Regions from separate parts of the Guyparkeria sp. TX1 genome, predicted to be linked through region 2. Evidence: predicted binding sites of a transcription regulator. Region 2 holds the regulator's gene; each other region holds the start of a gene.

Region 1 (8,040 bases), 220 kb from region 2:
GGAACATGGCGAACCGGAGCGCGTCAGGTGGCTGGAATGCCGTCACGATGGCGCAGATACCCCGGCCATGAGAGAAGCCCGAACCGCCTATGACGACCGCATCGAACGCCTGCTAGAGAAAGACCGGAAGCGAAACCAACAGAAGCGCTCCCCACGCGTCTCGCTGAGGCAGATTGAACGTCACTTCTCAACCAACAACTTGGAGGCCCTCGGTTCTCTCGCACAGGCGTTGGAACACCATCGAGAGAGCGACGTCGCCCGTCCTTACGCCGGTTATGCAAGAGGGCTTGCGGCAGAACTTAGCCAAGATCTGCTCACCGCTGCAGACATGCATGCCATCGCACTCGAGTGGGCCGATCCGGAACACGATGCGGTGCTAATCGAACACACGCTGCTGCGCCTTACACATATCAACATCGAAGCACACAGACCAACTGATGCTTTAGCGACCTTACAGACCGCTGCAAGCATCAATCCCACCCACTGGCGAATGGCCGCGCGGCTAGCACTACTGGAGAATGACGCGGAAGCCGGCATTACCGCCCTGACCCGCCACCTTGAGCAGTTCCCTGGTGATGTCAAACGCATCAAACAGATGGTACGGCTGTTCGTGGCACTAGAGATCCCGGACGGTATCCCGTTCTGCGAGCAATACCTGAACTACTGCGCCCCGGCGGCCCGAGACGAGCTTGAGGCTTTTCTTCAGGAAGCGCGGCTAGCCTTCGACACCCCTGCGGCCCCAACCTAATACGAAAAGGGCCGCCATCCTCGATGGACGGCGGCCCTTTCTGTGTTCTGAACAGCATGGTGTCTCTGCAGATCAGGATGCCTGATTCTTCAGATAGGCATCCGAGGCCCGATGTCGGGATAGGCGCAATTCCGCCTCACCGTTCAATTGGCGGCGCGTACGTTCGACAAGCCCGAAAAAACGCTCGAACCGATTGAGCCAGTCCGATTTGAGTGCCACCAGCCTAGGGTCCCCGAGCTGCTGACGCGACTCCGCTTCGACCACGAGCTCCGCGATCTGCGCCTCAGCCTGATCGAGGCCCTCGGCCATCTCGCTCAGAGTCTCGTCCTGATCACCCGCCTCGATCCTCGACGCGATCTGGTCGAGGGAGTCCCCCAACCCGTCGAGCTCCTCGATGGATGATTCAATCGACAATGCGTTTGCCATCAGTTGCCTTCCTCCGGTCGGCGTGGACCCCAACGTCAACCCGCGCCCGGCGGAGGTCAACCCCGACTAGTCGGCACGATCCTTTCAGCTCGCCTGGGCCATCTGGGACACTTCTGGCTCGATGGCATCCCAGGCTTCCTTGATCTCGCGGATCAGCGATGAAACCTCGTCGAAGCCCGCGGCATCACGCTGCGCGCTCGCATCAAGCAGACGACGCTGGCAGTAATCGTACAACTCGCCCAGACGCTCGGCGAGTTCCGGGCTTTGCTCCGGGTTCAAGCCATCCTTCAGTCCACCAAGGATGTTGTGCGCCTTGGTCACGTTGATGCCCTTCTGTTCGAAGTTACCCGCGAGCATGGCCACCTTGGCCTGAGCCACCCGCGTAAGAAAGCCCTCGTACAGCATCCCGATCAGACCGTGCGGCGATGCCGACTCGACCTTCGCCTCAAGGTCGATGGACTGGTACTGCGCATAGGGATTCGCTCGCATGGTTGTCTCCTGAAATCTCTTTTATCTGGCTTGTCGCACTGAGCGAGAGAAGCGTTGATCCACGTTCTTCGCTCTACTCAAGTTGATCGGCCAGTCGAGTAAAAACTTGAGGCCATCATTCCCCGGATTTTCTCAGGATTCAGGAGCCCACATCGATGCCAATCCGGCTCAGATAGCTCGCGGAGGACTGAATGTTCTGCACGATTTTGTCCATGGCGGTGAACTGCTTGGTCAGGCTTTCCTGGTAATTCTCCATCCGCCGATCCAGCGCCGCCCGCTGGTCATCGATGCGGTCGATCGAGCGGTTCAAGCTGTCCGTGCGGTTGTCGAAGATACCGTCGAAGCTCAGGTACGGCTTGAGCAGCTCGTCCACCTGCTGCGACACGCCGTCGGCCGGGTCCGCAAGAAAGTCTTTCACGGCCTGACTGTCATTGTTGAGGGCGTTCTCGGCCACCGACTCGTCCAGGGTCATCTTACCCTCGGAATCGATCTGGATGCCGATTTTGGACAGGTTGTCGATAGTGCCCGTGCCGATATTGCCCCCCAGCAGCGAGCGTAGACCGCGATTGATGCCATTCGCGGTCGCATCGCCCTGCAGCACGCCGCCCTGCTCGGTCTCCGCATTGTAGGCGGTCAGGTTCCGATAGGTGCTGTTCAGGGAGTTGTACTTCTCGACGAAGCCATTCAACGCCTCGAGCACCGGGCCATTATCGCCCTCGACGGCCACTTCCACCTTGGTGCCGGGCTGGGCTTGGTTGAGGTTCAGGGTCATGCCCTCGATTACCCCGTCCACCTGGTTGGTGGAGCTGGTGACCGACAGCCCGTCGATCGTCACCTGAGCATCCTGCGCAGCGGTAAGCTCGGTCAGGTTGGCCGATGCCAGCCGCGAGAGACCGGCGGCATCGGTGTTGTTGCCGTCGTCATCGGTCGCCGTCACGGTCACCGCATTGGCCGTACCCGTCTCCCGCGCGGAGAACACCAGCCGAGCCTCGGTGCCGCCGGCACCGTCGTCGACATTCAGGATCGAGGCCTGCACCGAGTCATTGCCACTCGCGCCGTTGATCTTGTCGCGAATGGTGGCCAGAGAGTCGCCTGCCGCCACGGCCACGCTGAACGAGCTGCTGCTGGTATCGAATGTCAGCTGCCCCGAACCCACCGTTGCGGTCGAATCGACAAAGCCGGCCGAGGCCTGCTTCTGCGCCGTCGCAAGCTGCCCTACCTCGACCTGGTATTTCCCCAGCGCCGTTCCCGGCGAGGCCGTGGCCGTCAGGATGTCCTCGTTGCCGGACGTCACCGCGCGGGAGCGGAAGGTGTCCAGACTGCGCAGATCGAAGGCAGCGGAGCTCAGCTCGGAGGCTGCACTCTTCAGCTTCGACAGCCCCGACAGCGTGGCCTCATAGGACGCCTCGCGGCTGGCGAGCAAATTGCGTCGAGGAGCACCCTCTGCCTGAACGAGCTGGCTGACGATGCCCTGGATGTCCAGGCCACTACCAACGCCGGAAATGGAAAGACCGCTGGAACTTGCCATGGTCGCACCTCAAATCAAGAAATGTCTGACAGCAGGCTGCCTGCCGGCAGAACGTCCGAAAGATTCAACTCGCTGAACTCGCGAAGACGTTCACGCATCGCGATGATCTCTTCGGGAGGGATTTCCCGGATCACCTGCTTGTTGGACGGGTCAACCACCTTGACCACCACGTCCCCCAGTTTGTCATTGACGGAAAAGTCGAGTGCCCTGGGACCGGGCTTCAACTTCTCCTGGATGGCCTCGATGGCTTCTCTTAACTTGTCTCTTTCCCCATCTGCCTGGGCATCGGCGCCTTTAGAGCGCGCAACCTCGACAGGTGACGGGGCGGACGAGGGCTTCGGCGGCAGCTCCGCTGGAGCGGCCGTCGGAACCTTCGACTCCATCAGGGTCGATTTTCCCCTTTCTGAAGACAAAAAGGCATCCGGTCCGCTCATCGCGGACGGGATGCCCGTCATGGAAATCTGGTTGATCGAACTCATGGGTTCGTCCTCAAGCATCAAGCGGCTACAGCATACACAAACTCAAATTTTTACGACTTGGGTTCAAGTGTGTGACTGGCGGGGTCCATCCCAACCGCTCTAATGATGAGCCGGGATACTCAGATCACCGGCTCATCTAATTCCCTTTGGGGATGTTAGCCCAGGAGACCAAGCACCGACTGCGGCGCCTGGTTGGCCTGAGTCAGGACCGAAGTGCCGGCCTGTTGCAGGATCTGGGCCTTGGACAGATTGGCGGTCTCCTTGGCGAAGTCCGCGTCTTGGATCCGCGAGCGGGCAGCCGACTCATTGACAATAAAGTTGTTCAGGTTGTCGATGGTCACCTCGAAGCGGTTCTGCACCGCACCCAGTTTCGCCCGCGTGGTGTCCACCGTGGTGATTTGGGTGTCAAGGTTGTCGATGGCGCTCATGATGTTTGTAAACGTGGCACCGCTCCCGATGCTAACAGCATCGGCTAGGACACTACCGATCCCTGAGCCCAAGCCTCCGAGACTCCCGATAGCGAAGCTGATCTGGTTATCGGCAGTAGTGTTTGCCCCAACCTGGAACTTTGCCCCACTCTGAAGTGAACCTGCCAAGATCTTCTGGCCATTGAACTCGGTGTTGTTGATGATCCGACCGAGCTCATCCTTCAACTGCTGGAATTCGGTGTTGAGATTTTCCCGATCACTGCTGCTGTTGGTAGCGTTGGCTGCTTGAACTGCGAGGTCACGCATGCGTTGCATGGTGTCGGTCAACGCGCCCATCGCGCCTTCGGCGGTCTGTGCCATGGAGATACCGTCGTTGGCGTTGCGAGCCGCCACTTCGGAGCCGCGGATCTGAGTGGTCAATCGGTTGGTGATCGCCAGGCCGGCCGCGTCGTCCTTGGCGCTGTTGATACGCAGGCCGGTGGACAGACGCTCCAGGGAAGTCTGCAGCTGGTTGTTGGTGTCGCGCAGTGCGTTCTGACCCTGCAGCGAGAAGATGTTGGTGTTAATGACACTTGCCATGATGATAACCCCTTACGACGTTGCGTAAATTCCGGCCCTTGGCCTTTGTTGGACAAGACGCCTTTCAGGTCGCCTTGCTGAGCTTATCGGCTGAGTTGCGAGAAACTTTAGCCTCGATTTTCATCCGATCTTCGCTGGATGCCTTTTCGGCTTTTCTCGGGCTTCGGGCCGGTTGGTCTCGACTCCCGGATCTGGCATCCGTGGAAGGTATCGGCGCCACTCGCGGAAACTTTAGCTTCGTCATCCAGCCGACCTCTCCCTCCTTGCCGCGACCACGTCGACGACCGCTACCGAGGCGTCATAAAGCCGCACTACACTCTGCCAACCACCACATCGAGAACGCGTGCCGTGCCCACCATTCGCCACATGGAAGTTCGTCCTTCCCTTCCGCCTGCGCTCACGCATTTGAACGAGTTGGCAGGCAATCTCCACTACAGCCGCTCACGGGCGGTGCGAGACCTGTTCGATCGCGTAGATGCGGTCACCTGGGCGCAGGTGGAAGGTAATCCGGTGCGGTTCCTGCAATTGGTGCCGCAAGCCTCTCTGGATCGAGCGGCGGACGATTCGGCGTTTCTGGCGGAATTGGCGGCGGCCTGGCGGGGGTTCGAGGAGCACTGCGCCGATCAGCGGGTCGGTGCGCTGGACTCGGTGATCGGCACGGACGAGGCGGTGGCGTATTTCTGCGCGGAATTCGGCTTTCACGAGTCGTTGCCCATCTATTCGGGCGGACTGGGGATTCTGGCGGGGGATCACTGCAAGGCGGCGTCGGACCTGGGCGTACCATTGGTCGGCGTGGGGCTCTTGTACCGGCAGGGCTATTTCCAGCAGTGCATCGATGCCGAGGGCCGCCAGCACCCGCGCTTCGAGGATCTGGAGTTCTCCCACCTGCCGATTCGGCCAGCCACTCGGGGCAGCGCGCCCGTCGAGGTGCGCGTGGAATTCCCGGGACGGATGGTGACGGCGAAGGTCTGGGAGGTGCGGGTCGGGCGGGTGATCGTGTACCTGCTGGATACCGATGTGGCCGATAACACGGCCGCGGACCGGGAGATCACCCATCGACTCTACGGCGGAGACCGCCGCCGTCGGCTCGAGCAGGAGATGCTGCTGGGTGTGGGCGGCGTGCGCGCCTTACGGGCGCTGGGCATCACGCCGTCGGCCTGGCATATCAACGAGGGGCATGCGGCCTTCTCGATTCTCGAGCGGATGCGGGAGCTCACCAGGGACGGATTGGCGTTCGAACCGGCCCGTCACGCCGTGGCCGCCGCGACCCTGTTCACCACCCACACGCCAGTACCTGCCGGGCACGACACATTCGCCCCGGATCTGATCGAGGCGCATGTCCAGCCGTTTCTGACCGATCTGGGTGTCGATGCATCGGACGTGCTGTCGTTGGGCACCGATCCGGCCCATGATGGCAAGCACTTCAACATGACCGCCCTGGCCCTGCGTGGCTCACGTCAGCACAACGGCGTTTCCCGGGTGCACGGCACGGTTGCCGCGCAGATGAGCCAAGCGTTCTGGCCCGAGGTGCCAGCCGAGGAGAATCCGCTCACGCACGTGACCAATGGCGTTCATGTCGAGACCTTCCTCAACCGGGACCTGACCCGGCTGTTCGACGCCACTCGCCGCGACTGGCGAGACCATCTGCACGAGGCGGGCATCGGTGAGCTGGTCGAGCGCATCGATCCTGCGCGCCTCTGGTCCATGCACCTGTCGGCCAAGGCGCATCTGGTCGATGACCTGAAGGCACGCCTGCAGCGCCAATCGGAGCGGTTCGGCGAGGCTCATGTGCGCCTCAAGCAACGTTGCCGCGTACTGGATCAGCCGGTAGACGACTTCCTGATGGTGGGATTCGCGCGGCGGTTCGCCACCTACAAGCGGGCCAGCCTGCTCTTTCGGCAACGCGAACGGCTTGCCCGCCTGATCGAGACCAGCCCGCGGCCGCTGGTCTTCGTCTTTGCCGGCAAGGCCCACCCCGCCGACGAGCCGGGCCAGGCGCTGTTGAAGGAGATCCATGACCTGAGCGCTGACCCGCGCTTTGCCGGGCACGTGCTGTTGATCGAGGGCTACGACATGGGGCTTGCGCGCCGGTTGGTAGCCGGTTGCGATGTCTGGCTGAACACGCCGGAGTTTCCCATGGAGGCCTCCGGCACCTCCGGGCAGAAGGCGGGTATCAACGGCGTGCTGAACCTGTCCGTGGCCGATGGTTGGTGGGCCGAGGGACATGATCACCGCGAGGGGGTCGCCAATGGCTGGTCCATTTCACCGACGCCGGGGGCGGCCGACCGCGACGTGCGCGAGGCCGATGACCTCTTGACGCTGCTCGAGACCGAGGTGATCCCGCTGTTCGATCGCCGAGAGGCGCCTGCCGATAATGCCCCCGAAGGACTGCCGCTTGAATGGATTGCCTGGCAGCGACATGCCATCGCCACCATCCTGCCGCGGTTCAATGCCTCGCGCATGGTGCGCGATTACGCCGAACGTCATTACCGGCGGGCGATCGATGGGGGCCGCTTGCTTGCACAGGATAACTATCGCGCCGCTCGAGCGCGGGCCGAGTTCGAGCAGGCGCTTGCCGACAACTGGGCGGGTGTCGAGGGGAAGGTGATCAGCGCACCCGACTCGGTCATGCAGCAAGGCGAATCCTTGAGCATTCACATCGAGACCGCCAGCCCGGGCCTGCCGCCCCACTCGCTTCGTTGTGAGGCGGTGTTGGGTGATGGGGCCTCTCGGCGAGTAGTCGTGAGCGAGCTGGTCGAGTCGGTGGATGAGCAGGCGCGCGGGCGACATCGGATTGAGTTGCCCGCCGACCTCGCGGGAGAAGTCGATTATCGACTACGGATTGTCCCGGCCCATGAGGCGTTGCTGCATCCGTACGAGTTGGGGCGGATGGTTTGGTTGTAGTGGGGTTGGTCTTACTGCGCCCACGCGAGTGACGTTGGGCTGGCTTCAGCGTTTTGGTGGCTTCGTTCTCTGGATTCCCGCTTGCGCGGGAATGACGATGTTTGGGGCATCGTTAGGCGACGAGCGGCAGAGGACGAGCGCTCCCCCTCAACCGTCATGCGTCGTTGTTCCGACTGAGGGCCCCGTTTTAATGGCCCCGGCCCCGCTGAAGAATCGAAAGCCCCGCATCCCGACAGCCCCCACGCCGTCATTCCCGCGGAAGCGGGAATCCAGGGAGTTCAAAGATTGCACCAAACACTACGCACGCCAGCTTTTCTAAATAGCGGCACCAAGCCAACCCGAGTCAATCCGCCCCTCTGACAGTCATCCGCCCTCTTCCAACCTATTCCCATGAGCACATTGCTCAAGCAACGGACACTCACCACAGGCCGGTTTTACCCGGCAATGCGCCTTGGCGTG
Region 2 (8,040 bases):
CGCCGTGCTGGACCATGACCACCTGGTCGGTCTCGCAGCGCGTGCCGGGTTTCTCGCCACGCAGGGCCAGCCAGTCGGTCATGCGGAACAGCGGCACGGCGCGGTCGCGAACGGTGATGGTCGACTGACCATCGACGACGTTCACTTCCTTGTCGGCCATCTCGAAGATCTCGTTGACCACCGACAGCGGGATGGCGTACTTGCGACCGGAGACGATCACCATCAGGGTCGGCAGGATGGCCAGCGTCAGCGGCACCTTGATGTTGATCTGGGTGCCCTCGCCCTGGACCGAGTCGATGCTGATGGTGCCCGAGAGCTTGGTGATCGCGGTCTTGACCACGTCCATGCCCACGCCGCGGCCGGAGATATCCGAGATCTGATCCTTGGTGGAAAAGCCCGGGTGCAGGATCAGCTCGAAGCATTCCTGGTCGGTGAGGCGCTCGGCGGTGTCGGGGTCGACGATCCCTTTCTCGACGCCCTTGCGACGCAGCACTTCGGCGTCCATCCCGGCACCGTCGTCCTGGATGGACAGGCGAATGTGATCGCCTTCCTGGGCAGCCGACAACAACACGGTCCCAGCCCGGTCCTTGCCGTTGGACTCGCGGGCGTCCGGCATCTCGATGCCGTGGTCGACGGCATTGCGCACCAGGTGGATGAGGGGATCGGCCAACGCCTCGACCAGGTTCTTGTCGAGATCGGTGTCCTCGCCCTCGAGTTCGAGGTTGACCTCCTTGCCCAGGGTGCGCGCGGTGTCGCGCACCACCCGCGGGAAGCGGCCGAAGACCTTCTTGACCGGCTGCATGCGGGTCTTCATCACCGCGCCCTGCAGATCGGAGGTGACCATGTCGAGCGTGGCAATCACCGAGGAGATTTCCTCGTTCTCGAAGGTCGTCTTGAGGGTGTTCATGCGGTTGCGCACCAGCACGAGCTCACCCACCAGATTCATGATGCTGTCGAGTCGCTCGGTGTCCACGCGCACGGTGGTTTCCACCGGTGCCTTGTGCGCCTCGGCTGCCTTGGGGTTCCCCTGGGAATTTCCCTGGGAGTTTCCAGGGGGCGTGGCATCAGGCTTGGCCGGGGCCGCGGGCTTGGCAGCCGACTGGGATGGCTGTTCGGGCTTGGGCTTCGATTCGGGAGCGGCGGCCTCGGCTGGCTTTTCGTCGGCCTGAGTTGCGGCCACCGTCGGCCCCTTGCCCTTGCCGTAGAGCTCGTCGAGCACCGCCTCGAACTCCTCGTCGGTGATCTCGTCGGAATCCGCGGCACCTGCCGCCTTCTCGGCAGCGGCCGGGTTCGCTTCGGGCGCCGGGGCCTGGAACTTGCCCTTGCCGTGCAACTCGTCGAGCAGGCTCTCGAACTCGTCGTCACTGATCAGGTCATCGCCCGAGCCACTGCTGGCCACCGGCGCTTCGGACTCGGCCGCATCCAAGTCGGCCAGCATGCGGTCGAAGGCATCGTCCTCGTCGGCCACGGCCGTCGGCTCGTCGGCCGGGATATCGTCGCTGGTGAGGTCACTCGGGGCTGGAGCGACGGCCGGCGCAGTCGCATCCTGATGCGCCAGTGCCTCGATCTCTTTGAGGAAGGTCTTGGAGACGTCCTCCGGATACTGGCCGCCGCGCAGGGAATCGAACATGTTGTTGAGCACGTCGATTACCTGCAGCATCACGTCCATGATCCGGCTGTTCATGGTGATTTCGTGGTTGCGCAGCAGGTTGAAGATGTCCTCGGCGCGGTGACAGACCTCCACCAGCGGATGCACCTCGAGGAAGCCGGCCCCACCCTTGATGGTGTGGAAGGCGCGGAACACCGAATTGAGCCGGTCCGCGTCATCGGGCGACTGCTCCAGCTCGATCAGCTGCTGATCCAGCCCGTTGAGCAGCTCACCGGCCTCAATCAGGAAGTCCTGCAACAGCTCGTTGTCGGGTTCGAATGCCATGCTTGCCTCTCACTGCGCTCTGTGACCCCCGGCGGGGTGTGCCACGTTCCCGCCCGGCCACGTGGGCCCGGCATTTCCCTCGATCGACCGGGTCAGAAACCCAGGCTGGCGAGTAGATCGTCGACGTCGTCCTGATTCTTGACCACGTTATCGCCGGCGCTGGGCAACTGCGGCCCGACGCCATCCTCGGCACGCTCGGCCGGGGCGACGGACTTGCTGTCCTCTCCCTTGGCATTGCGGACCGGGGCGGTAATCTGCAACAGCCCGACGAGCTTTTCCTCGAGCTGCTCGAGCAGATCGATCACCCGCATCAGGAGCTGACCGGACAGATCCTGGAATTCCTGGGCCATCATGATCTCGGTGAACTGCCCCTTGAGTCGCTCGCCACAGCGGGTGGTCGAGTCCAGGTAGCGGGTCATCGACTCGACCACGCCCCCCAGACGAGCGTTATCGGCTTCGCTGGCGGCGACTTTAGCCAGCTCGTCCTTGAGCCGTTGCGAGCGCTCGACGATCTGCTCCGCCGTGGGGGTGGCCTCTTCGGTGACCGTCAAGGTGCGGGTCGCAGCCTGCTCGGTCAGGGTGATCACGTAGCGCAGGCGATCACGCGCGTCCGGCATCTCGTCCTCGGCCAGCGCCCCGAGTCGCTCGTCCTCGGCAAAGCTCCTGAGGGTGTCATGTACCTCACGGGTCATCCGACCGACCTCGTCGAAGATATTGCCCGAATAGGCCGCCGTGAGTTCACCGATCAGCTGCGCTTCGCTCGACGAATCTTCGTTCTCGATCGCCTCGACCAATGCGCGGGCGTCGGCCAATCGCTTTTCGCGACCGACCACCGGCTGGAAGTCCTGCTCCTGTACTTGAGTCATCCCGGGGCCCTACGATTCGACGCGTTCGAAGATCTTGTCGATCTTCTCCTTGAGGGTGGCGCCGTTGAACGGCTTGACGATGTAGCCGTTCACGCCCTCCTGGGCGGCGAGCACGATCTGTTCCCGCTTGGCCTCGGCGGTCACCATGAGCACCGGCAGGCTGGCGAGGTTCGGGTCGGCACGAACCGCTCGCAGCAGGTCGATGCCGGTCATGCCCGGCATGTTCCAGTCGGTCACGAGGAAATCGAAATTGCCCTGCCGGAGCAGTGGCAGTGCCGTCTGGCCATCATCGGCCTCCTCGAGGTTGGTGAAGCCAAGCTCCTTGAGGAGGTTCTTGATGATCCGGCGCATCGTGGAGAAATCGTCCACCACGAGGATCTTCATGTTTCGGTCCATTTTCGCCCCTGGGATCGTTTGTCAGTACCAGGCAGGTTGCCTTGTTCGAACGTGGGTAGGAGGGTCTATCGGCGCCGAGCGGAAAAGATTGAGCCCTTTTCTGCACCCGGCGCCCTATTTCCAGGCGTTCATCGCGGTCTTGAGCCGCATGATCGCCTTGTTGTGAATCTGACAGACGCGCGACTCGCTGACGCCGAGCACCGCGCCGATCTCTTTTTGGTTGAGTTCCTCGACATAGTACAGGGACATCACCAGCCTTTCCCGTTCCGGCAGCTCGTCGATGCAGTCGGCAAGATCGCGCTGGAAGTGGTTCTCGGCCAGCGCCTCGTCGGGTTGCTGGCTATTCGGGTCGGCAATGTCGAAGGTCTCGTTTTCCGCCTCGCCGCCGTGATCCAGCGAACCGACGTGTACCGAGGAGGAATCACTGATGGCGGCGTGGTACTCGTTGAGGGTGATGCCCATGCGCTCGCAGACCTCGGCATCTCGCGCCTCGCGACCGGTGTCGGCCTCGATGGCGGCCACCGTCTGCGCGATTTCCCGCTGGCGACGATAGACCGAGCGCGGCGCCCAGTCGTTGCGGCGCACCTCGTCGAGCATTGCGCCGCGAATGCGCAAGCCGGCGTAGGTCTCGAACGAGGCCCCCTTGTCGCCATCGAACAGGCGGGCAGCGTCGAGCAGCCCGACCATGCCCGCCTGTATCAGATCCTCGGCCTGCACATGGGAGGGCAGACGCCCGAGCAGGTGAAAAGCCACTCGCTTGACCAGGTCAGCGTGCTTGGCCACCAGGGCTTCGGTCGATCCGGCCTGAACGTTCTGATACATGGCGCGTGCATTCATAACAGGTTCTCGGGGTCCAGCTCGGCGTTGTTCACCAGTCGCTCGACGAAAAACTGCAACTGCCCCTGCGGCCCGCGCGGCACCGGCCACTGATTGACCTTGTCGGCCATCGCCGTGAACGCCCGCGTCGACTTCGCCCCGCCGTAGAGCTGCACGACGGTCTTCTGACGCTGCACGGCCCGACGCAGGTAATCGTCGAACGGCACCGACCCCATGTGGGTGAGCGTCACGTCGAGAAAGCGCTTGGCAGCCACCGAGAGTTTCTCGAACAGGCGCCGGCCCTCGGCAGCATCGCGCACCATGTTTGCGACCACGTGGAAACGGGTGACGTCGTGTTCACGCGATAGCACCTTGATGACGGCGTAGGCATCGGTGATTGAGGCCGGCTCGTCGCAGACCACCACCACGACCTCGCTGGCAGCCTCGGCGAAGCGCACCACCGAGTCGGCGATGCCCGCGGCCGAATCGACGACCAGGGTGTCGACCGGCCAGCGCATGCCGGAGAAGGCCGAGATCAGTCCGGCATTCTCGGCGGCCGTCAGACCGGCCATGCTGGCCACCCCGCTAGCGGCCGGCAGGATGCCGATACCCTCGGGGCCTTCGAGCATGATCTCGTCGAGAGTCGCCTCGCCGGAAAGCACGTGGGACAGATTGCCCCGGGACTGTAGACCAAGCAGGACATCGACGTTGCCGAGCCCCAGGTCGGCATCCATCAACACCACCCGCTCGCCGCTGCGGGCGAGTGCCACGGAAAGGTTGACCGAGACGTTGGTCTTGCCCACGCCGCCCTTGCCGCTGGTCACGGCGATCACCCGCACCGGGCGATTGGCATTGGCGTAGCGCGCCCCGTCGGCCTGGTCGTGGCCGCTAATGGTGGGCTGGAGTGTCATCCGGCTTGATTGAGCATCCACAGCGGATCATCCCGGTCGGTGTGTTCGAGTTGTGACTGCCCCATTTCCAGGGCCTGCTTGATCAGGTCGGCCGCCTTCGGGAACCAGAGATCCTCCGGGACGCGCTGGCCGACCCCCGCGCAAACCAGCGGCAGGCGACGCGGCTCACCGTCGACACCGGCCAGCGGGCGAACCAGGGCGGCCAGGCCGCCGCCGAGCAGGACGGTCTCGTCGAGCTTGGTCAGCACGGTGCCGTGCAACGGCAGGCCGGCAAAGCGTTTCTTGACGTCCTCGAGGGCCGGGTACTGGGCATTGGCCGACAGCACCAGCAGCAGCTTGACCGCCTCGCCCGCCCCCATCAGGGCCTCGAGTTTCTGCATCATGCGGAAATCGCGCTGCGACATCCCGGAGGTGTCGATCAGCACCAGGTGCCGGTCGGACACGGCCTCGAGCAACTGCGCCAGATGCGTCTCGTCACGGGCAATATGCAATGGCACGTTAAGGATACGGGCGTAGTTGCGCAACTGCTCCTGGGCGCCGATGCGAAAGCGATCCGTGCTGATCAGCGCCACCGAGTCGCGCCCACGGTGCAGCACCGCGCGGGCGGCCAGCTTCGCAAGCGTGGTGGTCTTGCCCACGCCGGTCGGGCCGACGAAGGCATAGGTACCGCCGGCCTCGACCGGGTCCTCGGCACGGTTCTCGAGCTGCTCGCCAAGCATCTTGAGCGCCTCGACGAATGCCCGCTCCGGCTGGGCCTGGGCCGCGGCCCGACCCAGCTCGCGCGCCAGCCCCGTCGGCAGGCCGATATCCTGCAGCCGCTGGACGGTGGAGACCTCGGCAGGGTGCGCCTGACTGAAACGATGCCATTCCATTACCGACAGTTGCCGTTCGAACAGGTCACGCAGCTGCGCCACCTCCTCGGTCAGCGTCGACAGGCGCCCCTCGGCCGCGCCCTGATCCTCGACCAGCCAGTCCCAGTGCGACGGGGTTCGGTTGGACGAACGAGCGGCCGGCTCGTCGGCGGCATGGTTCGCGGGGGACTCGGCGGACGGGCCTGCGTGCTGCTCGCTCCAGGCGGCGAGCGCCTCGGAGAAGGCGGCACGGTCGTCTTCGGTCTCGTCGGCGGCAGACGACGCGAGCGTCTCGCTTGATTCGGTCGAGCCGGCCGACTCGGCCTTGCGGCTGCGCTCGGCGAGCATCTCGGCGGTGGTCTTGGGCGCGGCATCGCTGGCCTCGGCCGCGGTCGGCTGTGCCGGACGCGGCGCTTGTTCCGGCGCGGCGCGCTCGGCCCTCGCCACCGGCCGCTCCGAGGCGCCGGCAATCCGGCTGGCCGACTGCTGGGCGGCCGCCAGCTGGATCGCCTTCTCGTCGAAGTCCATCGCGGCAATCACCTCCACCCCGCCGGAGACCGGCTTGTTAGAGAGGATGACGGCCTCGTCACCGAACACGCGCCGCACCTGACGCATGGCCTCGCGCATGTCACTGGCGATGATTCGCTTGATTTTCATGTATCCACCAGACCCTTAGCGGTTGGGTTATCCGGTCGAGTCGTCAGCCTTCGTTCTGGTTGCCGACGCTCGCCACCACGCGTATTTCCTTGTTGTCCGGTATCTCGTGATAGCTCAGCACGCTGAGCGTCGGGATCGAGTGCCGGACCATGCGCGAGAGCCAGCTGCGAATCTGCGGAGCCACCAGGAGGATGGCCGGCTTGCCACTCTGCTCCTGACGCTCGGCCGCGTCCTTGAGTGACTTGTGCAGTCGCTCGGCCAGGCCGGGCTCGATTCCGGGGGCCTGATTCCCGCGCTGGGTACTGTTAAGCAAGAGCTGTTCCAACTGTGGATCCAGCGTGATGACCGGCACGGTCGGCGCCAAGCCGTTGATGTGCTGGACGATCATCCGGCCCAGCGCCATGCGCACGCTCTCCGTCAATTCCCCGACGTCCTGGGTACGCTGACCCTGGATCGTCAAGGTTTCGGCAATCGTGCGGATATCGCGAATCGGGATCCGCTCGGAGAGCAGTTGCCCGAGCACCTCGACGATGGTGGTCATCGGCAGGGTCTTGGGCACCAGGTCCTCGACCAGTTTCGGCGAGTTTTGCTTGAGCGTGTCGAGCAGTTGCTGCGCCTGTTCGTAACCGAACAGGTCGGCGGCGTTGTCGCCGAGGATCTGTGACAGGTGGGTGGCGACCACCGTGGCCGGGTCGACCACGGTGTAACCAAGCGCTTGGGCCTCTTCCTTCTGACCGCGATCGATCCAGTAGGCCTTCAGGCCGAAGGCCGGGTCGGTGGTCTGGATGCCCTTGATGTCGCCGGAGACCTGCCCCGGATTGATGGCCATGTCGCGGTCGGGGAAGATCTCGGCGTTGCCGATCGGCACACCGTTGAGGCTGATGCGGTACTCGTTGGGCTTGAGATCGAGGTTGTCACGGATGTGAACCGTCGAGATCAGGAAACCCAGGTCCTGCGAGAGCTTCTTGCGGACACCCTTGATGCGCGGCATCAACTGGCCACCCTGGTTGCGGTCGACCAGCGGGATCAGGCCGTAGCCAACCTCCAGACCAATCAGGTCCACCGGCGGGACATCGTCCCAGGTCAATTCCTTGACCTCGGGCTTGGTCTCCGTCGGGGCGGCCTCGGCCGCTGCCTTCTCGGCCGCCTCGGTCGCCTGGCGGCGCGATACCAACCAGGCGCCACCACCGGCAATCGCGGCGAGGAAAAGGAAGGCGGCGTTGGGCATCCCCGGCACCAGGCCGAGGCCCGCCATAAGGCCCGCGGCCACGCCCAGCACCCGCGGATCGGAGAACATTTGCCGCTGGACCTGCTTGCCCATGTCCTCCTTCGAGGCAGTGACACGCGTGACGATGATCGCGGTCGCCGTCGAGATCAAAAGCGAGGGAATGGTGGCAACCAGCCCGTCACCGATGGTCAGCAGGACGTAGGTCTCGGCGGCATTGCCGAACGGCATGCCATGTTGCGCGACACCGATCAGCAAGCCGCCGATCACGTTGATGAACACGATCAGGATGCCGGCGATCGCATCGCCGCGCACGAACTTGGAGGCACCGTCCATCGAGCCGTAGAAGTCGGCCTCGGAGGCGATTTCCTCGCGCCGGGCGCGG
Region 3 (8,040 bases), 370 kb from region 2:
CGTCCCGATCCTGCTTGACCGCCTGGGGTATTTCCCGGGTCCGCGGGTCACCTGGCTGGGTCCAAGTCGGGTGCCCGAGGAACTCGAGCATCTCGCAAGCGAGGCGCGCGGCCTGTGCCTGGCCTGCGGCGTCCCTGCCGATGCCGGCGCGTTCGTCCCCCATGTGACCCTGCGCCGTTTTACCCGGCCGCCGGTTTCGTCGGTGGTCGAGACGCCGATTCATTGGTATGCCGACCGGTTGGCGTTGGTCGAGTCGGGCCGGCATGGGCATCTCGGTCCCTATCGTCTGCTGGCTCGTTGGCCGGAGGGGTGATTAGCTGTCAGCGAGCAGATGTGCGCGGCGGACCTGCTTAGCGTGCTTGTGGTTCCACTGGCTGACGGAATGGGAGGGCCGCATGCCGGCGGATCACCGGTCCACCCGGTGAAGCCTACCTCGACTATCTGCTACGGCGAGATCGGGCCGATCGATGCCCTGTCTGTTCCACCTCGCGGAGTCATATCTCTCAACCCGGTCGATAATCTCCCGTGGCCTTCGGCCTCTTGCCTGTCGAGCGGTGAAGTGGGCCGAAAAGATATCGCCGGACACAAAAAGGGCCATCCGAGATGGATGGCCCTTGCGTGGGTCCTGGTCGTGGATGGGCGGTCAGAACTCGTATTCGATCTGCCAGCGCAGAATACTGTCCTCGGTCTCGTCGTTCAGACCGAAGAGCAGGCCGGCTTCCCATTTCACGCGCTCCATGCCGAAGGGGTTGGCGCCAATCAGAACCGGGCCCAGTGCCTGCGTGTCCTCGCTGCCGTAGTACTCGATGCCCGGCTCGAGCGTCGGGCTGAGCCGATACTTCAGCTGGGCCGAGCCGAGCGTCTCCCAATCACTTTGTGCGACGTCGTCGCCGAATTTCTTCTCGAACAGCAGGTTGCCGGTCGCGACCATCTTGCCGAACTGCTTCTGTACCAGCGGGCCGACCTTCGTTTCCCAGGCATCCTCGTCGAAGGCCTTTTCCAGCTCGACCAGCAGGCCGAAGTCGGCCCAGTACTGGCCCTGCTCGGTCAGTTGGAACTTGTTCTCGATCTCGGCTTCCTCGACCTCGAAATCGCCATCTTCCTTTTCGCCGATCAGGTAGCCTTCGACGAACCAGCGCGAGGTCACGCCATAGCCGATGCCGACCTTGGTCTTGTACTCGCCCGAATCGAGGCCATGCACGCCCCGGAGTTCGAGTTCGACCTCGCCCTGCTCGACATAGGGGTCATAGACCTTATCGACGCCGGCAAAGGCGGTGGTGGAGGCGAGGGTGGTCATGGCGGCGAGGCCGCTAAGCGACGTTTTCCACATACGATGGATTCCCGAATTTCAGTGGGTTGATGAAACTATCGGCCGATGGCTGGTGCCCCGTTGGCGCGACAGCACCATGCCGACGGCGATCAGCACCAGCGTGGTGAGATAGAAGGCGAGCTGGATGGCGGTGGGGCGATCCTGGTAGCCGACCAGCACGTGCAGGATCTCGCCGGGTACTGAGTGCTGCGAGAGCAGATCGGAGCTGTTCCAGAGCGGATGCTGCACCGGCAGCCAGCCGGCCTGGGCGAGAAAGCCCGCCGCACTTGCGGCCATACCGGCGGCGAGCAGCAGGATCAGCCAGCCGGTGACGGTGAACAGGTGACGAGTGGGGATGCGCACCAGACCGAAGTAGATCAGTGCGCCGAGGGCCAGACCGGCACCCAGCCCGATAACCCCGCCCCAAAGCAGCGACAGGTTGTCACTGCCGCCGGCGGCCATCCCCTGGGTGAATAGCACCACTTCCGAGCCTTCGCGTAGTACCGCCAGGCCCACGGCCATGGCGAGGAAGTAGATCGGCAGTCGGCCGCTGGAGACATTGCTCCCCACCTGCCTGAGATGGGTGACCAACTGGCTGGCGTGCCGCGACATCCAGATGTTGTGCCAGGCGAGCATCGCCACGGCGGTCAGGAGGATGGCGGCGTTGAACAGCTCCTGGCCGACGCCCTCGAATGCCATCGAGATCTCCTGGGTGAGGCCGGCGACCACGAACGAGCCGAGGAGGCCACCGGCAATGCCGCCGACGATCCAGCGGCTACGCCCGGCCAGCCCCTGCGTGGCGGCGAGGACGACGGCGACGACCAGCGCCGCCTCGAGAACTTCGCGGAACACGATGATTGCCGTACTGAACATGCGTCACCTGTGCGTTTGCTGAGGGTGAGGTGTCTGCGAGGGATTACTCGGCGATCACGTGGCCCTGGGCGGTGGCCTGGTTGAACTCGCCGAAGAAGGGGTATTCGCCGGGTTCGAGCGGACCGATGAAGATCACGGCCTTGCTGTTGCCGGGAATGATCTTTTCGCGGTTGAGCTCGTAGCTTTCGAACTCCTCCGGGGTGGCGTCCTGGTTGTGCACCATCAGCTTGACCTTCTCGCCGGCGGGGATGGTGACGGCCTCGGGCTGGAAGCGGTGGTCCTTGATGGTCAGGTCGAATGTCTGGGTGCCGGCCTGTGCGGTACCGGCGGCGAGCAGGGCGGCAGTAACGAACGAGAATGTAATGCGTGTCATGAAGCAAACCTCAAGTGGAACGAGAACAGTTCGCATTCTGCACAAAAAAGATTGCAATGCAATGGAATGATCTCGAGGAGGTTCCCCCGGTCGGTTTGTCGATGGGCAGGTGGCGACCGAGCGTGATCTCGGTGGTGCTCGGATCTGCTCTTACGAGGAGGTTGTGTTCACCGGGGTGTGGAGAGTGGGCGCAGCTGGTCGGGTGCTACCGGGGCTGGGGGCATCGGTTCACCCCTTGGCGCGATGGGCGCGGCTCCCGGTGTGTCCAGTTACAACATCCACTCGATCGGCATCAGCGAGAAGAACCACGTTACCGCGCGCTTGATTGGTCCGGCGCCTGGCTCCCTCGTGTGCCGGGTGATTTCGTTTTCTGTCCGCTCGATCCACCGAATCTCGCCGTCTTCCAGTTCCAGCTGATAGGTGGTCTTGGGTACGTGCATGCCGAAGGTGTGGCTGATCGCGCGGGCGAGATCCGGGCTGTCGATGACAAAACCCAGTTCGGTGTTGAGCAACACCGAACGGGGATCGACGTTGTAGGACCCGATGAACACCTGCGCGTCGTCGATCACGATGGCCTTGGCGTGCAGGGTGGTCGCCGGACTGCCGAAGGGGCCGGCGTCTGCGGGTTTCGGTTCCTGGTCGGCAACGCGACGCATTTCATATAGCTCTACCCCGGCTTCGAGCAACGCGACGCGGTAGCGGGCATACCCGGTATGCGCCGGTGCCATGTCGGTGGCATCGAGCGAGTTGGTCAACACGCGCACGCGCACGCCCTGACGCGCCAGGGCAATCAGGTCGTCGGTAAGTGTCGGCGTGGGAACGAAGAACGAGGAGATGATATCGAGCGACTGCTGTGGGGTGCGCAATTGCTCACGCAACGACAAGGTCAGCAGGTCATTCGGTTCATGTTCCCCCAGCCCCTTGGCAGGCGGGTCGATGACCAGTCGGGTGGGTGCCCAGGCCAGGCCCAGTTCTCCGTTGAGCAGCTGGCTGACGACGTAGTTCTCGCGCACCGCCACCATCAGGTCGCCAGCCTGGGGATCGAGGGCGATGGCGTCCGCTTCGAAGTCGAGCGTTTCCAGGGTTTCGGCCACCGCGTCGTTTTTCGGGGTGGGCAGGATACGGTCGGCCGGATAGGACGAGCGGCTCTGCCAGTACTGATCAAAGCCGCGCGAGACCTCGTCGACCACTGGCCCCACCCCGAGTATGTCGAGATCCGAGAACAAGAACCCCTCGGTCGAACCGAAATAGCTGTCGCCGATATTGCGTCCGCCGCTGATCAGGGCCTGGTTGTCGGCGATGAATACCTTGTTGTGCATGCGACGGTTGGCCCGATCGAAGTCGGTGAGAAAGCCGAGCCAACGCGCATCGCGAGTCATGAACGGATTGAACAGGCGCACGGCGATGTTGGGATGGGCGTGCAGGGCGGCGAGTTGGTCATCCAGCTGGCGTGTGCCCTGATCGTCGAGCAGCAACCGCACGCGCACCCCTCGGTTGGCGGCATCCAGCAGTTCGCGCAGCAACAGGGTGCCGGAGCGGTCGGCGTACCAGATGTAGTACTGCACATCGAGACTGCGCTGCGCGGTGCGCGCCAGATGGGTCCAGGCGGCGAAGGTCATCACCGGATCCGACAGGAGGTACACCCCGGTCTGACCCGGGTTGGCGGCCTTCTGCGGGGCGAGGGCATCGCCCAGCGGGGTGGCGCGTGCGTCGGCCGGCGTGATGGTGGTGCTGACGTGACGGCCTTCCAGTGGGGGCAGGGCGCACCCGGTCAGCAGCAGGGCGAGCAGGGCGACGAGCCCCGTCTGTCGTATCGGCATTCCCTTGATCAATCGCGAATCCTCCCTGGTTGTCCGCGGATCGAGCCTCTCGATGATTTCACGAATACCGGCTTGCCGTCATGGGGGTGTCGCACGGATGTCCTGACTGGTTGGAGGCGGGGGAGCAGGCGGGGTTCCGGCTGAGCGGAAAACCGGTGCATCGGGCCAGCCTGGGTGGCACAATCGCGCCCCTTTGAGCAGATCGTTTGCTTGCTTATCGATAGTGAACCTTGTTCGGTTGGGGTAAATCCTCGTAGAACACTAAAGTTTTCCTTCGCAGGCTCGAAAACGTCGATACCTGGGCGAATGGACCCATCTCGTCCGGCTTCCGTCCCATCCCCATCTTAGTCTCTGATTCATGCGAAATAACCTACCCGTCACCGATACCGAACGTACCTTCGCCCCCGGGGAGCGGCTGGTCTCGACCACCGATCTCAAGGGGCGGATCACGCATTGCAACGAGGCGTTCGTCTCGATCAGCGGGTATTCGCGTGACGAGCTGATCGGTCAGCCGCACAACATCGTGCGGCACCCGGACGTGCCGCCGTTGGCGTTCGAGGTGATGTGGAACCATCTCAAGGCCGGCCAGCCGTGGATGGGCCTGGTCAAGAACCGCTCGAAGAACGGCGACTACTACTGGGTCGATGCGTACGTCACGCCGATCACCGAACACGGCGAGGTAATCGGCTACGAGTCGGTGCGCTCCTGCCCGTCACGCCAGGATATCCAGCGCGCCGAGCGGCTGTACCGGCGCATCAACCAGCGGGGATACCGGGCGCGTCGTTTCCGCCTGCACGGCCAGGATGTGACCGGGTTGGTTGGTCTGATCGGCTCGGCCGGACTGTGGGCCGGTGGGTACGGTCTGCCGGCCTTGTGGGCATTGGCCGCCACGGGGCTGGTGTTCGGGGCGATGGGGCGGCTGCGTGAACGGCAACTGATTTCCGCCCTGACCGAGCAGTTGCCCAATGCCTTCAGCCACCCGCTGGCGGTCGACTCCTACACCGACGAGGCGGGTTTGCTGGGTCGCCTGAAGGTCTCGATCAAGAGCGAGCAGGCGCGGATGATCACGGTGCTGACCCGGATCGAGGATGCCTCCGACCAGGTCAGCCGCCAGTCTTCGGTGAGTCTGGAACTGTCCACCCAGGCCAAGGACGAAATCGCGCGGCAGCAGGCGGAAACCGAGCAGGTCGCCGCGGCCATGCACGAGATGTCGACCACCATCAACGACGTCTCCGAGCACGTCCAACGCACGGCGGACGAGGCCAGCCGCTCCCAGGAACTGGTCGAGGAGGGGCGCCACCTGTCCACCCGCACCCGCCAGTCGATTGTCGACCTGCAGGGGACGGTCAATGCCATCGGCGAGTCGGTCGAGGGGGTGTCGAACCAGACCGGGGCGATCGCCAGCGCCGCCGGCATCATCGATCAGATTGCCCAGCAGACGAACCTGCTGGCACTGAACGCCGCTATCGAGGCCGCCCGGGCCGGCGAGCACGGCCGTGGCTTTTCCGTGGTGGCCGAGGAAGTGCGCGACCTGGCACGGCGGACCCAGGAATCGACCCGCGACATCCACGAGATCATCGGTTCGTTGACGCAGCAGGCCGAGGAATCGGTGGCCGTTGCCCGGCGCGGTCGCGACGCGGCAACCGCTGGGGTCGAGCGCGTGCGCGAGTCGGAGGAAATGCTCAATGGCGTGGCCGAGGCAGTGGCGCAGATTCGGGACATGGCCACCTCGATGGCCGCGGCCGTCGAGGAGCAGGCAACCGTGTCCGGCGAGATCGACCGGCAGGTGCACACTATCTCCGATCTGGCCAGCTCCAGCCTCGGCCAGTCGGCCTCCGCCGAGGAGAAGATCCACGATCTCGAGCGCATCGCCGCCGAGCTTCACGAGCTGGTCACCCGCTTCAAGCGACATTGATGCCGGTGGGGACTGCGGTCATCGATTGGGCCCCACCTCTGGCATGCCAGTTCCCGGTCCGTGAACTAAGGTCCCCTCTACAAATCCCATGAACAGAAGTGCATTTCTGGTTGAAATGTGCCGGTTCACCCGAGAAGGAGGTGGTTCATGACCCAGGCAGAGATCATCAGCGAACAGTTTCCCCATAAGGTCAGCGCCGTATTCAACGATGCCGGTCGTGCCCGCGATGCGGTCAATGCATTGGCCGCCAAGGCCGGTTTCGCTTCGGACCAGATCGAACTGGTCGAACCGCATGACCAAAACCTGTCAAGCAAGGTCGAGAGAGATTCGGGCGCAATCTTCTCGACGATCCTGCGTTCACACGCCATATTGGGAGTTATCGGCGCCGTCGCCGGTTTGATCCTGGCCGGGATTCTGGTCGGTGCCGGCTTGGATTGGGCCACGACAAGTCCGGGCTGGGTCTTTGGCGTTTTCGCTGTGGTCGGCGGGGCAATCGGCATGCTCGGCGGGGGGTTGGTCTCGATCCGCCCGGACCACGAGCGGGTGATCACCGATGCCGAGGATGCCAGCGAGCACGGCCGATGGACGGTGGTGGTCCACGCACGCGACGAGGACGAGAAGCACCGCGCCGACGAACTCCTCGAGCGCCACTCCAAGAATGTGGCCGAATCCCTCTGATGCGGCGGCCAGCCGACCCCGACACAGCGATAGTGGGCTGTACATGACCCGGGAGTGGGTTTCGGGAAATTGCCAAGGCCGACGTCGTGGTCGACGCGTCGCCAGGGAGCCCGCGGATGCCATTTGATATCGATTGGGTCTCGGTTTACTCGAACCTGACCTACATGGCAGCAGCCTACGTGCTGGCCTTGCCGGTGGCTCTGGAGCGAGAGACGCACTCGCGCTCGGCCGGTTTGCGTACGTTTCCGCTCGTGGCGGTCGCCAGCTGCGCGTACATGCTGCTCGGCATCAACGTGCTCGAATCCAGTGGCGCCGAGGCGCGCGTTTTCGAGGGCATCATCACCGGCATGGGTTTCATCGGTGGCGGCGCGATTCTCAAGAGCCAGAATCGCACCACGGGCACGGCTACGGCAGCCAGTCTCTGGACCACCGGGGCGATCGGCGTGGCCGTGGCCTGGAACCATTTCGAGATTGCCTTGCTGCTTTCGATCGTCACCTTCGCTAGCCTGAAGCTGCTTTCACCGGCGAAACAGGTGCTCAATGGCCATCGGGACGAAGCACGCGAACCCGCCGCGGAGCGGTACAAGAGGGACGAGGACGGCTAGTTTGGACCGTAGTCGCAACGTCCAGCCGTCGGCGGGTTGGAAGCAGCGTCAGACGCGATCGCGCGCGTCAGCCAGAAACGAAAGAAGGCCACCGATCACTCGGTGGCCTTCTTGTCGTCAGGGGAGGGATTAGCAGCGGCCTTTCTTCGCCTGGCCCGGCGGACAGAAATTCCCGTGGCCGTGCCCATGGCCGTGGGTCTCGCGATAGCGATAGCGCTCATGGTGGCCATCGTCGCGATAGTAACGATCATCACGGCTGTTGCGCGTGGTTACGCCGGTGCCGACGGCCGCCCCGATGCCCGAACCGACGATCGCGCCTCCGCGGCCGCCGACTTCAGCGCCGACGACACCGCCCAGTGCACCGCCGAGCGCACCGCCAATAGCGGCGTCGCGGTGAAGATCGCCGCCGAACGCGGCGGTGGCCGGCAGGATCAGGGCAGCGAGCAGCGTAGGAATGCGTTTGGTCA
Region 4 (8,040 bases), 360 kb from region 2:
CGATGCCGGATGAGCAGCCGGTGATCAGGACGCGACGGGATTGGGTGGCGAGGTCGGACACGAGGGGCTGCTCCTTGGAATCAGGTCGGGCGATTGCGCCTGAGTTCACAGCACTTATACTCCGGGATCAACTCCGAATCACATGAATACCAGAGACGAGGTGAGGTTGCATGGCATTCGAGAATCAGGCCACCGTTCAGACGGGGGTCTCCCAGCTCGAGACCTACAAGGTCATTCGCAACACCTACATGATGCTGTCGCTGACGCTGCTGTTCTCGGCGCTGATGGCGACGGTCTCCCTGCTGGCCGGCGTGCCGGGCTGGACATCGCTGCTCACCCTGGGTGGCGCACTGGTGCTGGTCTGGTTCGTCCTGCCGCGCACGGCCCATTCGGCCACCGGCCTCGGCGTGGTGTTTGCCATCACCGGCCTGCTGGGCTTCGGGCTGGGCCCGATGCTGAGCCACTACCTCGCCCTGCCCAACGGTGGGCAGATCGTCATGACTGCCCTGGGCGGTACCGGCGCGATCTTCCTCGGCCTGTCCGGTTACGCGCTGGTCTCGCGGCGTGACTTCTCCTTCATGGGCGGCTTTCTGGTGGTCGGCCTGGTGGTGGTGCTCGCGGCCATGCTGGGCAACATCTTCCTCGAGATCCCGGCGCTGTCCATGGCGATCTCCGCGGCGGTTGTGCTCCTGATGAGCGGCTTTATCCTCTACGACACCGGCCGGATGGTGAACGGTGGTGAGGACAACTACCTGCTTTTGACCGTCAGTCTGTACCTGAACATCTTCAACCTGTTCGTGCACCTGCTCAGTCTGCTGGGGATGAACCAGAACGACTGACACAAGGGGCGCTTGCCCGACTCGGTCGGCGGCCGGGTCGCGGGCGTCAGCACACCGGACCCCTTGCCTCGTGCAAGGGGTCTTCTTGTACGTGATCACCGGAAATGGGCCCATTGGCGTGGGCCGAGAGGAGTGACGTGATGGATCTCTGGATGAAGATCGGCATGGCCGTGCTGCTCGGTGCGGTCCTGCTCTTCCTGCTGCCCCGGGTCAAGCCGATGATGGCGGCTAGTCGCAAGGGTTCGCGCGAGGAATGGCTGGGAGTGGCATTGATCCTGCTTGCCGTGGCCGGGTTCGTGGCATTCCTGATGAGCCTCGTCGGCAACTGACGGGATCTTGGCGGCGGTCAGGGAAGGTCTGCGCGAAAACACTCGCGGGCATCAAGTTTTTGCCCCGCGGGTCGATAACAACGCTTACCCACAAGAATCGCGCGGGAATCAGCCCGTCCTGATATAGGAACGAGGGCAGGAGGAGCAGATGCTAGGTTGGTTGAATCGTTTCAGTTTGTCGCAGAAGAACCTGCTCGGGTTCGGGTTGATCCTGGCCCTGATGGTCGCGATCGCCGTGCTCACCATGGTGAACATGAACAAGGTGGCCCACGAGGTCGAGGAAGTGGTCGAGCGCGGTCAGCCCGCGGCCTTTGCCGCCGACACCATTCGCATTCAGGTCGAACGCGGGGTCGGGGCGCTGGGTTTCTACCTGCAGAGCCAGCGCGACGAGGACCTCGCCCGCTTCCGCGACGCCCTGGAAAAGGTCGAGGCTGCACGCTCAGAACTGGCGCGTTACCGAGACAACTCGGGCGGCAACCTCGACGATCAGATCGACCGGTTCACCGGCACCGCCGAGAAGATCATCACCATCTCCGGTGACGAGGCGGCCAACAACCCGGGCATGCAGTATGCCAACGAGAACGCCAACCCCTTGCAGCGCGAGATTTCGGGGCTGCTTGGCCAACTGCTTAACGCCGAGGAAAACGCCGATGCCAGCCGTTATTCGCGCCGCCGGTTGGTAATGGACCTCGCTCGCCTGCAGGCCGACTGGGGTAACGTGGTCGCCGGCCTGCGTGGCTTTATCTCCTTCCGCTCGCCGGCCCTGCGCGAGAACTTCAACCTCTACGCCAACCAGGCTCTCGAGCGCACGCAGAAGATCGCCGACGAATACGACTACCTGCTCACCTTCGAGCAGGTGGACGCCGTCGAGCAACTCAACGAGAAAGTGCCGCAATTCATCGAGGCGGCCAACCGCGCCTTCGACATACACGCCTCCGAGAAGTGGCGCATGGACGCCTACCTGGTGCGGACCGAATTGACGCCGGTCTTCAAGGAGATCGAGGAGAGCGTCGAGTCGATCGTCGCGCGCGAGCGGGGCGAGATCGCCGAGCGCTCCAAGAGCCTGATGGCGGCGCTGGAATCGACCAGCAACTGGCAGATCGGCTCGGTGATCGCCGGGATCCTGGTGGTCGGGCTGCTGGCCTGGCTGTCGGTGCTGACTATCTCCCGGCCGCTGCAACACATCGCCGGTCGCATGCGCGATATCGCCGAAGGCGACGGCGACCTGACCCAGCGGCTGCCGGCCGAGGGCAACGACGAGATTGCCCAGGTGGGGGCGGCCTTCAACACCTTCGCCGACACCGCGCAGAACCTGGTGCGCGAGGTGGCCCGCTCGTCGTCGGCCATGTCCGAGGCCTCCGAAAGCCTCGAGCGTGCCTCGCGGCGCGGTCGGGAAGGCGCCAAGCGCGAAGAGGCGGCGATCGATTCGCTGATGACCGGCATGGGCCAGACCCTGGAGGCCGCCGAAGAGGTTGCCCGCGGGGCCGAGGAGGCCAGCTCGGCCGTGCAGCAGGCCAACCGCCAGCTGCATGACGGCCTGGGCCAGGTCAACGGCAGTGCCCGCAACGCCGAGGAACTCGACGAGGTGCTCACCCGCGCCGAGGGCATCGTCGCCAACCTCTCGGATCAGTCGCAGTCGATCGGCAAGGTGCTGGACGTCATCGGCTCAATCGCCGAGCAGACCAACCTGCTGGCGTTGAACGCGGCCATCGAAGCGGCGCGTGCCGGCGAGCAGGGGCGCGGCTTCGCGGTCGTCGCCGAGGAAGTGCGCTCGCTGGCCAATCGCACCCAGGATTCGACCCGCGAAATCACCGATATCATCGCCCGGTTGCGCGAGGGTGCCGGCGAGGCGGTCGAGGCAATGACCAGCGGCCGCGAGGTAAGCAACAAGAGCCTCGAGGCGGTCACCCAGGCCGACCGCATGCTCAACGAGATCGCCTCGGCCTTCGAGCGGCTCGAGGACATGAGCACGCGCATCGCCGCGGCCGCCGAGGAGCAGACGGCCGTCTCCGGCGAGATGAAGACCAGCATCGAGCACATGAGCGAGACCACCAGCGACAACGCCCAGGCCGCTCAGGAAACCGCCGATGCCGGTGAATCGGTGGCTCGCTATGCCCACGAGCTCTCGCGTCAGGTGAGTAAGTTCAATACCGGCTGAGCCGAGCCACGTCTGCTAGCCAGCCATCGCCCGGGCCGCCCCCGGGCGATGTCGTTTCTGGATGGTTGTTCCGGCGGGTGCTTGGCCTAGAATGACAACAAGTTCATTGCGCCGCCCGGCGTAAGTCACGGCCCCGGGGCCAAGGAGATCGGAATGCGCACTACCGCCTATCTGCTCGCGTTCGGCTTGTTGATCCCGTTCTGGGCCCTGGCGGCACTGGCGTGGATGACCACGCCGGCCTGGTCGGCCCATGCGCTCGATGCGCTGTCCGCCTATGCCGCGGTGATGCTCGGCTTTCTCGGTGCAATTCACTGGGGCGTGGTCCTGGCGACCACGCCCGCCGAGCGCGCCCTGCTGGTCGGGGATGCGCGCCATCGCCTGGCCTGGGGCGCGCTGCTGATGCTGGCTGCCTGGGTTGTGGCGATGCTGCCCTGGGCGGTGCTGTCGCTCTCGCTGCTGTTCCTGCTGCTGGTGGTTTCCTGGCAGATCGATCGCCACTGGCTCGATAGCCTGCCGGTCGGCTGGTCGTACCAGCGACTGCGCCAGTGGTTCACGCTGCTTGCCGCGCTGGCGTTACTGGCGGCCATCGCCTCGTGGATGCGGCCATTGTTGCCCATGGCGGGGCCCGCGGGGGGCGCATGAACGAGCAGCCGCAGATGCCGGACGACGAGGACAAGCCCGGCAAGGGTGGGCGATTTGTCACCCTGCGCCGCTGGCTGATTGCCGGCATCCTGGTCTGGGCACCGCTGGCGGTGACCTTTTGGGTGGTCAACGCCCTGATTTCCTTCATGGACAAGAGCATCGTGCTGCTGCCCTCGGCCTATCGGCCGGAGGCCCTGATCGGCTTCGAACTGCCGGGCATGGGGGCGTTCTTCGCCGTGGTGATCGTGCTGCTGACCGGGGCGCTGGTCGCCAACATCCTCGGGCGCAGCCTGATCCATGCCTGGGAGCGACTGCTCAATCGCATCCCGCTGGTGCGCAGCATCTACTCGGCGGTCAAGCAGGTGGTCGAGACCTTCGTCTCGCAGGACTCGCGCTCGTTTCGCGAGGTGGTGCTGGTCGAGTACCCGCGCCGCAACGCCTGGTCGATCGCGTTCGTCTCGGGCGAGCCGATCGGCGAGGTGCAGGACCGCATCGAGGAACACCTGGTGACGCTGTTCGTGCCCACCGCGCCCAACCCCACCTCGGGGTTCGTGATCATGGTGCCGCGCTCGGAGCTGGTCGAGCTCAACATGACCGTCGAGGAGGGCTTTCGCATGGTGGTCTCCCTGGGCGTGGTCCTTCCGCCGCGTCGCGATGGCGATGGGCGTGTGCTCGATACCACGCCGCCTGAGCCGTACCTCGGCCGTACGGATTCGCGCGACAAGGGTTGAGCCGGCCGGCAGCGCTCGAAAAATCCCGCCGCTGGCGCTACCATAGCGGGCTTTTCACCACGACGGATTTGATGACCATGCCGATGCGGACACATACCTGCGGACAAGTCGACCAGGCGCTGCTCGACCAGGAAATCGAGCTGGTCGGATGGGTCAACCGGCGCCGTGACCACGGCGGCGTGATCTTCGTCGACCTGCGCGACCGGGACGGCCTGGTGCAGGTGGTGTTCGATCCGGACGACCCCGAGATGTTCGCGGTCGCCGAGACGCTGCGCAACGAGTTCGTCATCCAGGTGCGCGGCCGGGTGCGCAATCGCCCTGAGGGCACCGAAAACCCCAATATCCGCTCGGGTCAGATCGAGGTCCTCGGTCTGTCGCTGACCGTGCTCAACCGCGCCGAGCCGCTGCCGTTCCAGCTCGACGATGAGCGCGTCTCCGAGGACGTGCGGCTGCGCTACCGCTACCTCGACCTGCGCCGCCCGGAAATGCTCGATCGTCTGCGTCTGCGTCACCGCGTGACCAGCGCCATGCGTCGCTTCCTTGACGACGCCGGCTTCATCGACGTCGAGACCCCGGTGCTCACCAAGGCCACCCCGGAGGGCGCGCGCGATTACCTGGTGCCCTCACGCACCCACCCGGGCGAATTCTTCGCCCTGCCGCAGTCGCCGCAGCTGTTCAAGCAGTTGCTGATGGTCTCGGGGCTCGAGCGCTACTACCAGATCGTCAAGTGCTTCCGCGACGAGGACCTGCGCGCCGATCGCCAGCCCGAGTTCACCCAGCTCGACCTCGAGATGAGCTTCGCCGACGAGGCGACGGTGATGGGCCTGATCGAGAACATGATGCGCCATCTGTTCATCGAGGCGGTCGAGGTCGCCCTGCCCGATCCGCTGCCGCGCCTGACGTGGGCTGATGCCATGCGCCGCTTTGGCTCCGACAAGCCCGACCTGCGTATCCCGCTGGAACTGGTCGACGTGGCCGATCTGGTCAAGGACGTCGACTTCAAGGTCTTCTCCGGCCCGGCCAAGGACCCGCGCGGTCGTGTCGCTGCACTGCACGTGCCGCAGGGCGGCAAGATGCCGCGCAGCCAGATCGACGACTACACCAAGTATGTCTCGATCTTCGGCGCCAAGGGCCTGGCCTACATCAAGGTCAACGACGCGGCCGCCGGGCGCGAGGGTCTGCAGTCGCCAATCCTGAAGTTCCTCACCGACGAGGCGATCGCCGGCATCATGGAGCGCACCAATGCGGCCGACGGCGACCTGATCTTCTTCGGCGCCGACAAGACGAAGATCGTCAACGAGGCACTCGGCGCGCTGCGCGTACGCCTCGGCCATGATCTCGAGATGGTCGAGCACGGCTACAAGGCGCTGTGGGTGGTCGACTTCCCGATGTTCGAGTATGACGAGAAGGACGGCCGTAACTACGCCTTGCACCACCCGTTCACCGCGCCGCACCCGGACGATATCGATAAGCTCGATTCCGAGCCGGAAAACGTCCGTTCGCGGGCCTATGACTTCGTGCTCAACGGCTACGAGCTGGGCGGCGGTTCCGTGCGTATCCACGACCCGGCGATGCAGCAGCGCGTGTTTACCCACCTAGGCATCGACGAGGCCGAGGCGCAGGACAAGTTCGGCTTCCTGCTCGATGCGCTCAAGTACGGCGCGCCGCCGATGGCCGGCGTGGCCTTCGGTCTCGATCGCATCGCCATGCTGATGAGCGGGGCGACCTCCATCCGTGACGTGATCGCCTTCCCGAAGACCCAGTCGGCGGCCTGCCTTTTGACCGACGCGCCCGGCGAGATCGACCCGGCCGCCCTGCGCGAGCTTTCCATCCGCGTGCGCCTGCCGCCCAAGGAAAGCAAGGAAGACAAGGGCTGAGCGCCGCCCGACCTTGCAATCGGTGCTGCTGTCCATAGTCATGGGTGGTAGTCGTGCCCTGTTCGTTGGCCGCCGGCAATCGCCGGCGCGCCGTCCTTCCCGGGAGGCCGTATGACCGCGAATGCCCAATCCGATCGCGCCGCGCGCGAGATCCCCGTCGCCCTCGAGCCCGAGATCGCCCGCATTGCGCTGGCCTCCAAGCCGGCCGCGCCGGTGACCGCCGAGGAGCGCGAGGCCCTGCGCGCCGAGATCAAGGAGTTGCTGGTCGAGCAGAATGCGGTGCTGGTGGTCCACTACTACGTCGATGAGGACCTGCAGATCCTGGCCGACGAGACCGGCGGGCGGGTATCCGACTCGCTCGACATGGCCGCCTTCGGCGCCGAGCACGAGGCGCAGACGCTGGTCGTCTGCGGGGTGCGCTTCATGGGGGAGACGGCCAAGATCCTCAGCCCCGAAAAGCGGGTGCTGATGCCGGAACTGCACGCCGAGTGCTCGCTGGATCTCGGCTGTCCGCCCGAGGAGTTCACCGCCTTCTGCGACGCGCACCCCGACCGCACGGTGGTGGTCTACGCCAACACCTCGGCCGAGGTGAAGGCGCGCGCCGACTGGGTGGTCACGAGCTCGAACGCGCTGGAGATCGTCACGCACCTCAAGGAGCGCGGCGAGAAGATCCTCTGGGCGCCGGACAAGCACCTGGGGCGCTACATCCGCGACAAGACCGGCGCGGACATGCTGCTCTGGGAAGGCTCCTGCGTGGTCCACGACGAGTTCCGCGCCGACGCGTTGGCCGAGCTCAAGGCGAAGCACCCGGAGGCCGCCATCCTGGTCCATCCGGAATCGCCCGAGGCGGTGGTCGAGATGGCCGACCGGGTAGGTTCGACCTCGCAGCTGATCAAGGCGGCCACCGAACTGCCCAACGAGACCCTGATTGTGGCGACCGACCGCGGCATCTTCCACAAGATGGCCGAGGCCGCGCCGGGCAAGACCCTGATCGAGGCGCCCACCGGCGGGCGCTCGGCGACCTGTGTCTCCTGTGCGCACTGCCCGTGGATGGCGATGAACGGGCTGGTGAGCGTGCGGGACGCGCTCAAGCACCCGCAAGACCACGAGATCACGGTCGACCCCGCGATCCGGGTCAAGGCGGTCGAATCGATCCAGCGCATGCTCGACTTCTCGCGCAGCCGGGGCATCGTCACTCAAGGCAACAACGACGCCTGAGTCGTCATTCCCCTGCTTCTGTCTCGAAAGGCCCGTCCCGTGACGGGCCTTTCTCGTTTCCGGGGCGGGCGGCCTGGATGCGGATGTCCGTATCTGGCTGTTCTCTTAAGAAAAGAGTTGCGAATATTCGCAACTGCTTTGATTTATGAATGTGCTCGTTGAATAAAAATATTCGACTTCCACGCTTGGGTATTGGCGGCGTAGGGTGCTCTCACTGGTTTTGATACTGAAGGAGAAGAAAGCCAT

What was found. Region 2 encodes FliA, which starts transcription of late flagellar genes. Its sites were predicted from a motif close to GCTAAAGTTNNNNNNNNNNCNGCCGATA; they were not measured.
Region 1: VWP12_RS06025 (flagellin) is a predicted target of FliA. The motif match lies at 4,886-4,913, and genes of this name have one in related genera.
Region 3: VWP12_RS06665 (methyl-accepting chemotaxis protein) is a predicted target of FliA. The motif match lies at 4,636-4,663, and genes of this name have one in related genera.
Region 4: VWP12_RS03340 (methyl-accepting chemotaxis protein) is a predicted target of FliA. The motif match lies at 1,218-1,245, and genes of this name have one in related genera.

The regions. Positions count from the first base shown of each region.
Region 1 covers NZ_CP144142.1:1,280,413-1,288,452, reverse strand. Annotated here, with positions in the region: gene VWP12_RS06050 (6-hydroxymethylpterin diphosphokinase MptE-like protein) at 1-748, shown strand, start outside; gene VWP12_RS06045 (hypothetical protein) at 821-1,174, opposite strand; gene fliS (flagellar export chaperone FliS) at 1,259-1,663, opposite strand; gene fliD (flagellar filament capping protein FliD) at 1,803-3,191, opposite strand; gene VWP12_RS06030 (flagellar protein FlaG) at 3,206-3,670, opposite strand; gene VWP12_RS06025 (flagellin) at 3,826-4,677, opposite strand; gene glgP (alpha-glucan family phosphorylase) at 5,026-7,581, shown strand; gene VWP12_RS06015 (endonuclease III domain-containing protein) at 7,945-8,040, opposite strand, start outside.
Region 2 covers NZ_CP144142.1:1,055,853-1,063,892, reverse strand. Annotated here, with positions in the region: gene VWP12_RS04995 (chemotaxis protein CheA) at 1-1,933, opposite strand, end outside; gene VWP12_RS04990 (protein phosphatase CheZ) at 2,026-2,799, opposite strand; gene cheY (chemotaxis response regulator CheY) at 2,809-3,195, opposite strand; gene VWP12_RS04980 (RNA polymerase sigma factor FliA) at 3,310-4,032, opposite strand; gene VWP12_RS04975 (MinD/ParA family protein) at 4,029-4,922, opposite strand; gene flhF (flagellar biosynthesis protein FlhF) at 4,919-6,430, opposite strand; gene flhA (flagellar biosynthesis protein FlhA) at 6,474-8,040, opposite strand, start outside.
Region 3 covers NZ_CP144142.1:1,420,967-1,429,006, forward strand. Annotated here, with positions in the region: gene thpR (RNA 2',3'-cyclic phosphodiesterase) at 1-313, shown strand, start outside; gene VWP12_RS06645 (hypothetical protein) at 644-1,330, opposite strand; gene VWP12_RS06650 (FTR1 family protein) at 1,349-2,182, opposite strand; gene VWP12_RS06655 (cupredoxin domain-containing protein) at 2,226-2,555, opposite strand; gene VWP12_RS06660 (phospholipase D family protein) at 2,825-4,375, opposite strand; gene VWP12_RS06665 (methyl-accepting chemotaxis protein) at 4,734-6,290, shown strand; gene VWP12_RS06670 (hypothetical protein) at 6,438-6,968, shown strand; gene VWP12_RS06675 (MgtC/SapB family protein) at 7,085-7,573, shown strand; gene VWP12_RS06680 (hypothetical protein) at 7,703-8,040, opposite strand, start outside.
Region 4 covers NZ_CP144142.1:695,967-704,006, forward strand. Annotated here, with positions in the region: gene VWP12_RS03325 (SDR family NAD(P)-dependent oxidoreductase) at 1-61, opposite strand, end outside; gene VWP12_RS03330 (Bax inhibitor-1/YccA family protein) at 171-839, shown strand; gene VWP12_RS03335 (hypothetical protein) at 980-1,168, shown strand; gene VWP12_RS03340 (methyl-accepting chemotaxis protein) at 1,317-3,326, shown strand; gene VWP12_RS03345 (DUF3429 domain-containing protein) at 3,480-3,968, shown strand; gene VWP12_RS03350 (DUF502 domain-containing protein) at 3,983-4,699, shown strand; gene aspS (aspartate--tRNA ligase) at 4,783-6,576, shown strand; gene nadA (quinolinate synthase NadA) at 6,688-7,794, shown strand; gene VWP12_RS03365 (DsrE family protein) at 8,039-8,040, shown strand, end outside.